Regions from separate parts of the Brevibacillus sp. M2.1A genome, predicted to be linked through region 3. Evidence: riboswitches for the same ligand, from Rfam matches in the RefSeq annotation. Region 3 holds a riboswitch; each other region holds the start of a gene.
The links. Region 3 has a riboswitch for S-adenosylmethionine ahead of HP567_RS17740 (aminopeptidase P N-terminal domain-containing protein). Riboswitches for the same ligand answer to the same signal wherever they lie in the genome.

Region 1: another riboswitch for S-adenosylmethionine. It lies ahead of HP567_RS05240 (methionine ABC transporter ATP-binding protein); the one in region 3 lies ahead of HP567_RS17740 (aminopeptidase P N-terminal domain-containing protein).
Region 2: another riboswitch for S-adenosylmethionine. It lies ahead of metK (methionine adenosyltransferase); the one in region 3 lies ahead of HP567_RS17740 (aminopeptidase P N-terminal domain-containing protein).

The regions. Positions count from the first base shown of each region.
Region 1 is NZ_JABSUY020000001.1:1,060,061-1,063,204, forward strand. Features, by position in the region: gene HP567_RS05235 (Ger(x)C family spore germination protein) at 1-781, shown strand, start outside; SAM riboswitch class I at 889-1,005, shown strand; gene HP567_RS05240 (methionine ABC transporter ATP-binding protein) at 1,106-2,119, shown strand; gene HP567_RS05245 (methionine ABC transporter permease) at 2,120-2,785, shown strand; gene HP567_RS05250 (MetQ/NlpA family ABC transporter substrate-binding protein) at 2,846-3,144, shown strand, end outside.
Region 2 is NZ_JABSUY020000002.1:83,243-86,386, reverse strand. Features, by position in the region: gene HP567_RS29655 (S8 family peptidase) at 1-975, shown strand, start outside; SAM riboswitch class I at 1,037-1,138, shown strand; gene metK (methionine adenosyltransferase) at 1,272-2,477, shown strand; gene HP567_RS29645 (polysaccharide deacetylase family protein) at 2,629-3,144, shown strand, end outside.
Region 3 is NZ_JABSUY020000001.1:3,623,812-3,626,955, reverse strand. Features, by position in the region: gene HP567_RS17740 (aminopeptidase P N-terminal domain-containing protein) at 137-1,399, opposite strand; SAM riboswitch class I at 1,549-1,675, opposite strand; gene HP567_RS17735 (sulfite exporter TauE/SafE family protein) at 1,727-2,515, opposite strand; gene HP567_RS17730 (MBL fold metallo-hydrolase) at 2,546-3,144, opposite strand, start outside.

The sequences.
Region 1 (3,144 bases), 2.6 Mb from region 3:
TATTTCCAGCAGGGTTTATCTTTGCCTTTTCGAAGGCGAAACATATGATATGTTAACGTATCCCTATTCTGAAGCAGGGAATATCGGAATCTATCTATACCGTATGATTGAGCAAAATATTGAAGGGGAAAAAATTCCGTCTTCCACCATGCATGAGTTTTTTCGAGCTTATTATGACAAAGGAATCGACCCGATCATGCCGTTTATTGCAAAAAAGGGAAATGAGCTGCAAATCAAGGGTATCGCATTATTTCAAGGGGAGCGTTATGTAGGGTGGATCACACCAAAGGAAGCCTTTTTAATCAAGCTCATGCATGGCAAATTCAGGATTGGGAGCTACGATACTTCTGTCCCTGCTCATATTTTTGGCGAGGTGCACAAGAATCACGGAAGTAAAAATGATCGTGTGCAGCTTGTCTTTGATACGATTTCCAGCCATTCAAAAATCGAGCTGACCCAAGTATCTCCCCCGATCTTTGATATTTACATCCGATTAAATGCGCGGATTTTGGAATTAACCCTCCCGCTGAAGCTAGAGAATGCAAGGTTGATGAAAATCATGGAACATGCACTGGAAGAAGAGCTCGGAAAAGAACTGCAGAAAGTAGTCCACAAATTGCAGGACCTCAATGTCGATCCAGCTGGGTTCGGGATCGTGTATCGTTCAAATAGAAGAGGGAAGGCAAATATGACGCAGGCCGAATGGAGAAAGATGTTCAAAGATGCGACATTTCACTTTCACGTAAAGTCGACCATAATACGCAACGGCGTCATGGATTAAAAAACTTTTTCCTGCTATTACTATTGACGTGATATTTTCAAAAAGGATATAATCCGTTTTGTATCATCAAGAAATAGAAAAAACGAACATAATATACGTAGATATCTTTCTTATCAAGAGAGGCGGAGGGACAGGCCCTATGAAGCCCGGCAGCCGGTTCATTTTCGAATGAACGTCGCGGTGCCAATTCCTACAGGATTGTTTGGATCTTGTGTAGATGAGAAGGGTGGATGCGAACGTATACATTGCGTTGCAGCCCCTTTTTCGTTTATGAAAAAGGGGTTTTCATATTTTTATCAAGATTATGGTCGGGAGGTGGATGCGTTGATCCAACTGCGTCATTTGCATAAAAGCTATCAAGTTCAAGGTAAAACCATCCCAGCGTTAACGGGGATCGACCTTTCCATAGAGCAAGGCGAAATTTACGGGATCATTGGACATTCGGGTGCCGGGAAAAGTACATTGATCCGATGCATCAATTTGCTAGAGCGCCCAACTTCAGGGGAAGTTATTGTGGACGGCGTCGATTTGACAAAGCTGGATGAAGGGAAGCTGCAAGAAAAGCGCCGCTCAATCGGCATGATTTTTCAGCACTTCAACTTGCTGTCTTCTTCGACAGTCGGCGAAAATGTCGCTTTTCCGCTCAAGCTGGCAAAGCGTCCAAAGGCAGAGATTGATAAGAAAGTAAACGAACTGCTGAAGCTGGTGGGCTTGGAGGCACATAAGGACAAATATCCGTCCCAGCTGTCTGGCGGACAGAAGCAGCGTGTCGGGATCGCCCGTGCGCTCGCGAATGATCCAAAAGTGCTGCTCTGTGACGAAGCTACATCGGCTCTCGATCCGCAGACGACGAACTCCATTCTGGGACTGCTCTTGGACATCAACCGCAAGCTGGGCTTGACCATAGTGTTGATTACTCACGAGATGCACGTCATTCGCTCTATTTGTGATCGTGTCGGCGTGATTGATGGAGGAAAGATCGTCGAGTCGGGTAACGTACTGGATGTATTCCTTCGTCCGAAGCATCCAACAACACAAGAATTCGTGGAACAAGTAGCAGATTCTACAGAGCTGCGCGAAGCAGTCGAGCACGAAAAAGCCTCGGGGAACCGCACGATTGCTCGTGTCACCTTCCTCGGAGAAAAAACGTACCAGCCGATCCTGTTCCAAACGATGCAAGAGACCGGTACGGTGTTCAGTATTTTGCAGGGAACAATCTCCCGCATGAAAGATACGCCGTATGGTCAGTTGGTGATCGAGCTGGAAGGCGATGTCGCACAGAATCAAAAGACCATCGAGACGCTGCGCCAACGTGGCTTGGAAGTAGAGGTGATATAAATGGACTGGACATTCGAAAATGTGGATTGGGCTGAAATCGGCGAAGGTACGATGGACACGCTCACGATGCTTGGCTTTTCCACCCTGTTTACCGTCCTGATTGGTTTGCCGTTGGGCATCATTCTGTTTTTGACTTCTCGCGGACAGCTTTTGCAAAACCGCACTTTTTATACGATCGCATCATTCGTTGTCAACGTATTGCGCTCGGTACCATTTATCATTTTGATGATCTTGCTGATTCCTGTGACGAAAATGCTCGTAGGAACCTCACTCGGTGTACTGGGTGCCATTCCGCCGCTCGTGTTTGGGGCCGCTCCATTTTTCGCACGTTTGGTGGAAACCTCTCTGCGTGAGATTGATAAAGGCGTGATCGAGGCCGCACAATCTATGGGTGCTTCCAATTGGCAGATCGTCTGGAATGTCCTTTTGCCAGAGTCTAGGTCAGGTCTGATCGCAGGTATTACGATCACGACGGTAACACTGGTCTCCTACACGGCAATGTCTGGGGTAATTGGCGGCGGTGGTTTGGGTGACTTGGCGATCCGATACGGTTATCAGCGTTTCCAAACCGATGTCATGATTGTGACTGTTGTTATTTTGCTGGTGATGGTACAGATCTTACAATCGCTGGGGGACCGTCTGGTTCTGAAATTCAGCCGCAAATAGGATCTTTCCATATAGATTTTCAAAAAATAAGATGAAATACATGCAAGGGGGAAATCATTCATGAAAAAGCTAGTCGTATCTGTACTTTCTACTGTATTGGCATTTTCTTTGGCAGCTTGCGGAGGCAAAACGGAAACAGCACCTGCTCCAGCTGAAGGCGGCGCACAAGGCGGACAAAAGGAAGTAACATTGAAGGTAGGCGCTTCTCCCGTTCCACATGCAGCAATCTTGAAATTTATTCAACCAAAACTGAAAGAACAAGGCGTGAACCTGGAAGTCCAAGAGTTCACTGATTACGTACAGCCTAACGTTCAAGTGAACGAAAAACAACTCGACGCAAACTTCTTCCAGCACAAGCC
Region 2 (3,144 bases), on a different contig from region 3:
AGTGAGTACAATCGCAATGCGGTGAATGGCGAATATCAGCTGGATCTGGGATACACGCCAGTAAAAAAAGATTTTAATGAGCCGAATGACACCTACCAAAAAGCGTCTCCGCTAAGCGGGGGGACAGTGATGTCAGGGACGATACCGACAGCTACTGATTCCGACTGGTTCCAATTTACTGTGAATAGTGAATCGTATGTGACGTTCCGAGCGCCATACATTCCTGTCGATAGCGGCTTTCGTTTCGCGCTCTACAGCGATCGAAACATGAACTATGCGATTGCTTCGACGAATGAGGTAGCGGAGCTGTCTAACCGAGGAAACGATATTATCGGTTTGCGTCTGCAGCCAGGAAAATATTATGTGCGCCTTAATAGCGGTACTTCGTTCAAATATGAATCGTACCGACTCACGGTGACGCAGCAAAAATTGATAGCCGGCTATCGCGATATTTCGGACCACTGGGCGCGCTCAGAGATCGTCAGACTCAGCTCACGCGATATTGTAAATGGATTTAATGATGCGTCGTTCAAGCCGAATCAGGCAGTGACCCGTGCAGAGTTTGCGACCATGCTGCTTAAATCGATGCGTGCGACCGGTTCCAAGGTAGCGACTACCTATACAGGAAAAACGACCTTCCGGGATATGCCAAAGCGGCACTGGGCGTATCACAACCTGGGTGTAGCCTACCAATTGGGAATTTTGAAAGGGTATCCGAAGAATGAAATGAAGCCGGATCAGCCGATATCGCGTGCAGAGATGGCGGTAATGATCGCGCGAGCACGTAATGTGTTGATGTATAACCGTGGTACTTCCAATTATCAGGATGTGCCAACGAGTCACTGGGCTTCTCCTGCTATTGAGGCTTTGACATCAAGAAATTGGGTTAATGGGTACGGTTCTTCCTTTAAACCGAATGGAAGGGCAACTCGTGCCGAGGTAGTAGTGGTACTTTCCAAGGCCTATCAACTATAAGTAAAATTTTTCCTATTGACATCTCTGAAAAAAACAATTATTCTATTATCCGTAATGGATACTCTTATCCAGAGCAGGCGGAGGGACTGGCCCTATGAAGCCCGGCAACCGATCTAGAGCGGTGCTAACCAGCAGAACGGACATCTGTTCTGGCCGATAAGAGGATGAAGGAAGCAAAAAACGCTCAAACCTTTTCCTCCTAAAAAATGGAAAAGGTTTTTTATTTGCGTTTACGTAGATAAAATCCTGACTCGGCTACCACACTATTTGTATGAGGTCAAAGGAGGTATTTTCTCATGGCTTTGCAAAAAGGTCGTCGTCTGTTTACATCCGAATCTGTAACTGAAGGACATCCGGATAAAATTTGTGACCAAATTTCCGACTCCATCTTGGATGCGATCCTGTCCAAAGATCCTAACGCTCGCGTAGCTTGCGAAACTTCCGTAACTACTGGTTTGGTTCTCGTAGCAGGTGAAATCACTACAAACACTTATGTGGATATCCAAAAGCTCGTTCGTGAAACCATTCGTGAAATCGGCTATGACCGTGCGAAATTTGGTTTTGACGCTGACACTTGCGGTGTTATTACCGCAATTGGCGAGCAGTCTGCTGACATTGCACTTGGTGTAGACCAAGCATTAGAAGCGCGCGAAGGCAAAATGACTGACGCTGAGATCGAAGCTATTGGTGCTGGTGACCAAGGTTTGATGTTTGGTTTTGCTTGCAATGAAACACCTGAGCTGATGCCACTTCCTATCAGCATGTCCCACCAATTGGCTCGTCGTCTGACTGAAGTGCGTAAAAACGGAACACTTGCTTACCTCCGTCCTGACGGAAAAACACAAGTAACCGTTGAGTACGATGGCGACAAACCAGTTCGCATCGATACAATCGTTATCTCTACCCAACATGCTCCTGAAACAACTTTGGAGCAAATCAAGCAAGATCTGGTTGAACACGTAATCAAACCAGTTGTTCCAGCTGAACTGTTGGACGCTGAAACCAAATACTTCATCAACCCAACTGGCCGTTTCGTAATTGGCGGACCACAAGGGGATGCTGGCTTGACTGGCCGCAAAATCATCGTAGATACTTACGGCGGTTATGCTCGTCATGGCGGCGGTGCGTTCTCCGGTAAAGATCCAACAAAAGTTGACCGTTCCGGTGCTTACGCAGCTCGTTATGTAGCGAAAAACATTGTGGCTGCTGGCCTCGCAGACAAATGCGAAGTACAAGTTGCTTACGCAATTGGTGTAGCACAGCCAGTTTCCATCGCAGTAGATACTTTCGGTACAGGTACTATTTCCGAAGAAGCTCTGGTGAAATTGGTTCGCAAACACTTCGACCTGCGTCCTGCTGGTATCATCAAGCAACTCGACCTGCGTCGTCCTATCTACAAACAAACAGCTGCATATGGCCACTTCGGACGCAATGACCTGAATGTTCCTTGGGAGCAAACAGACAAAGCAGAAGTTCTGAAGCAAGAGGCTGCTCAACTGTAATATTGCTGAATGACATAAAAAGAGCCTGGTATTGCTACTGGGCTCTTTTTCATGTTAGGTGCAAAGTCATCCAATTATTGGGTCAATTGTTGCACAGGAATTTGTAGGACTGTGTCGAATCTCCTAGTGAGGAAGTAGAGGAGGGGTTTTTTTGCCGAACAGAAGGCTCTTCCTGATCGTGTTTCTTACTTTTTTGTTTTTTGCAGTGGCTATTGGGTTGTTAGGCGAATCTTTTCTGGAAAAAAAGAATAAACAAGAAGTGCAACCTTTTCCCCAAGTGGATACGTCTATAAGCATAAGTGAGACAAAAAATGCTGAGCCAAACGTCACACCAATTGAAGAAGCAGCGGTTCAAACGAAAAAGTGGTATAACAATCAGGTTGTGGTTTTGACGTACCATCATGTCACGGATCAATCGAATCAGCGGTATGTCATAGCTCCTGATCAATTTGCCCGACACATGAAATTTTTGCATGATAACGACCTGAATCCGATTTCGTTGGAGGAGTTCCTGCGATTTATGGAGACGGGTACCTTACCGACTGAGAATGCTGTTTTGATTACGTTTGACGATGGGTATGAGAGTTACTACAAAGAAGCATTTCCGATCTTACGTACATACGGCTACCCTTCAGTGAACTTCGCGATTGCGGGGCGCTTAAGAGAT
Region 3 (3,144 bases):
TACTTTATTTTACAATCAAATGGTTTTTTTTGGAAGATGCATTAGACATTTCTTTATCGTTTTACTAGTTTTTGTAAGGAGATGTTCACATGCAAGTAACCATAACAGAGCTTGTTATGGTTACATTAAGCTTTCGCTATTCCTTTTTCCCAATCAACATTTCCACTTCCTCGATTTCCTTCGGGATCTGTGACGAGAGTATCTCACAGCCCTCTGCTGTTACCAACACATTATCTTCAATCCGAATCCCAATGGCTTCTTCCTCTATGTACAGACCTGGTTCAATCGTGATCACCATACCAGGCTGCAAGCCAACATTGTAATCTGAGAAATCGTGCGTATCTAGTCCAAGGTGATGTGACACGGAATGATAGTAGTATTTGGAGAGCTCACTGCTGTCTTGGATGAGACCGAGACGTAGCAGACCATCTGTCAGGACCTGTTTCGTAACATCATTGAGTTCTGAAAGTGTGACACCAGGCTTCACTGCTTCGATGGTCTTGATTTCTGCTTCGAGCACGAGTTGATAGATCGCTTTCTGTCGTTCAGTAAAGCGACCATTTACGGGAAACGTTCGCGAAATATCAGCCGCATAGTAATTCGATGCTGCACCGAGGTCGAGGAGGACCAAGTCACCATCTACCGCACGCTGATTATTCGCTTCATAGTGCAAGATAGTAGCATTGACGCCACTAGCAATAATGGGTAAATAAGGAAGCTCGCGAACACCGTGCGACTTCAACGTGAAATCATAGTGCGCCTCTAGTTCATATTCCATGATTCCAGGACGTGCATACGACCACATGCGCCGGATTGCTTCATCCGTGATCGTAATCGCACGTCTGATCTCTTCGATTTCGGCCGAACTCTTCAACATACGCAGTTCTTTCAGCCATGGGCCCGCATCGTGAATTTGAAGGGTCCGGTATTTCTTCTGCGCGTCTTCGGCAAAATTGTCTGCAGGGGTCAGCTCGTCGCTCCACTGATAGCGATACAAGTCAAGATAGAGTGAGGACTTGCCTTCGCAGCGCCTCACAAAGACTCCAAATGACTCCAGCCACTCATCGAGATAGTCGAAGTGTTCAATACCAGATTGCTCCTTCGCCTCTTGATCGGATAAGACCGCCCCTGTCCATTTCGCTTCCAGCTCATTTGGGCGCTGAAGAAATAGCGTTTCGTTTACGATACCAGCGCGTTTCGTGATCATGAGAATGAGGTTGCTGCGCGCAATGCCCGTTAGATAATAGAAGTTGCGGTTTGGTGAAAACAGATATTTATCGTCATTGCTGCGTGTCTTGACAACCCCTGAAAAGAGGACAAGTGCGCTGTGGTCAGGCATTTTTTCCGCGAGTTTTTGACGGCGCTTGATGAATTCTATTGAATGTATGGTGTTTGTCATATGTTTGATACCCCTTCGTTCGTGAGTTTCTTCACGGATTGATATCGATTGTGAAAAGCGTTCTTGATCGCTTCAAGTTCAGTATAGTCTGATAATTTTCTGCCGATTTCAGTTTGAAAGTATCCTCCTTTCTTCTTTATTTTAGGATACTTTCATCAATTGGGAAACGAGTTTCAACAAAGAGCAGTTGCTTTATGCAAACTGCTCCTTGTCACCGTAGATTACGAAGGTTGCCGGGTTTCATCGGGCCAGTCCCTCCACCACTCTCGATAAGAATGTTCTATGAAATGTAATTTCATAGAACATTCTTTTATTTTTCTTTATTATTTATGGAAATGCAAGAATGTCGGCCCAAATCTTAATTGTCGTGGCTAGGATCAACAAGGCTAGAATGGTTTGGAGAATCCGGGTGTCCAAACGTTTGCTGACCTTTGTACCGAGCGGCGCTGCCAAGATGCTGGCGAATACCATGATCACGGATGGCCAAAACAATATATCCCCTGCCATCCATTTTCCTATGGTCGATCCAATGGAAGAAAGGAAGTTGATGGCAAGAGAGGAAGCAATCGCAACTCTTATCGGTATCCTAAGGATGATCAACATGATGGGAACCAAAATAAAAGCGCCAGCTGCCCCTACAATTCCAGAGGCACCTCCGACAATCAAAGCGGATAATACAGCTGTTGGCTTATGAAAGATCATCTCGGTCGTCTGTTCACATTCGTCCATTCGCTTTTTTGGCAGGAACATCAAGATTACAGCAATGGTGGCCAGAATGGCGTAGACGATATTGACGGCATCTGCTGAAAGATATTTTCCTCCATATCCTCCAAGCAAGCTCCCTACAATAATGGCACTTCCCATGTACACAACGAGCTGGTAATGGATAAGCTGATCTTTGCGTAGAGTCCAAACAGCAGCCAGGGTGGCAAAAAATACTTGGACGGCACTTATTCCGGATACTTGGTGAGCTGTGTAAGCAACGAATCCAAGGGCAGGCGGAATGTACAGAAGCATCGGATACTTGATGATGGAGCCCCCGATCCCGACGAGACCAGAGATAAATGATCCCGCGAAACCGATAACAAACAGTGTGATTACGAGGTCGATAGTCATAGGCTCACCCTTGCAACTCCTCGCTTCGTTTTATCCTAGTTCTACGACTGCCAAGCCGTCTCGTTGCCATTTCAATATTCCGCCGCTCAAATTCATCACTTCTTTGAATCCGTTTGCTTTCAGAATGCTGGCGCCAATAGCGGATCGGGCACCGGAACGGCACTGTACGAGAAGTGGCTTTTCGCGAAGAATCTCATCCAGCCGCACGGCGAGTGTACCGAGCATGATGTGCTGTGCATCCGGAATGTGTCCTTCCTTCCACTCAGCCAAATTACGAACATCTACTACGTGAACCTCTCCTTTTTCCACGCGGTCTGCAATCTCCAGCGGTGTTACCTCCTCGATTGTCTCGAGCGAAGACGCTTCCCTTTCCATTAACTTGCCGCAGTCGATATAGCCTGTGACATGATCAATCCCTACGGAATGCAGGGCTTGCAAAATCTCGTCCAGCTCATCTGGGTTGGCCAGAATGTGAACCGGGCGATTGTAATCGACAATCCAGCCCGCCCAGTTGGCAAATGATTTGTTAAAAGGAATGTGAAGAGTTCCCGCCAGATGCCCCTTCGCAAATTTCTGAAAAGGACGCGTATCGATCAGCTGTCCGTTTTCCACCGATTCCTTGACCGCTT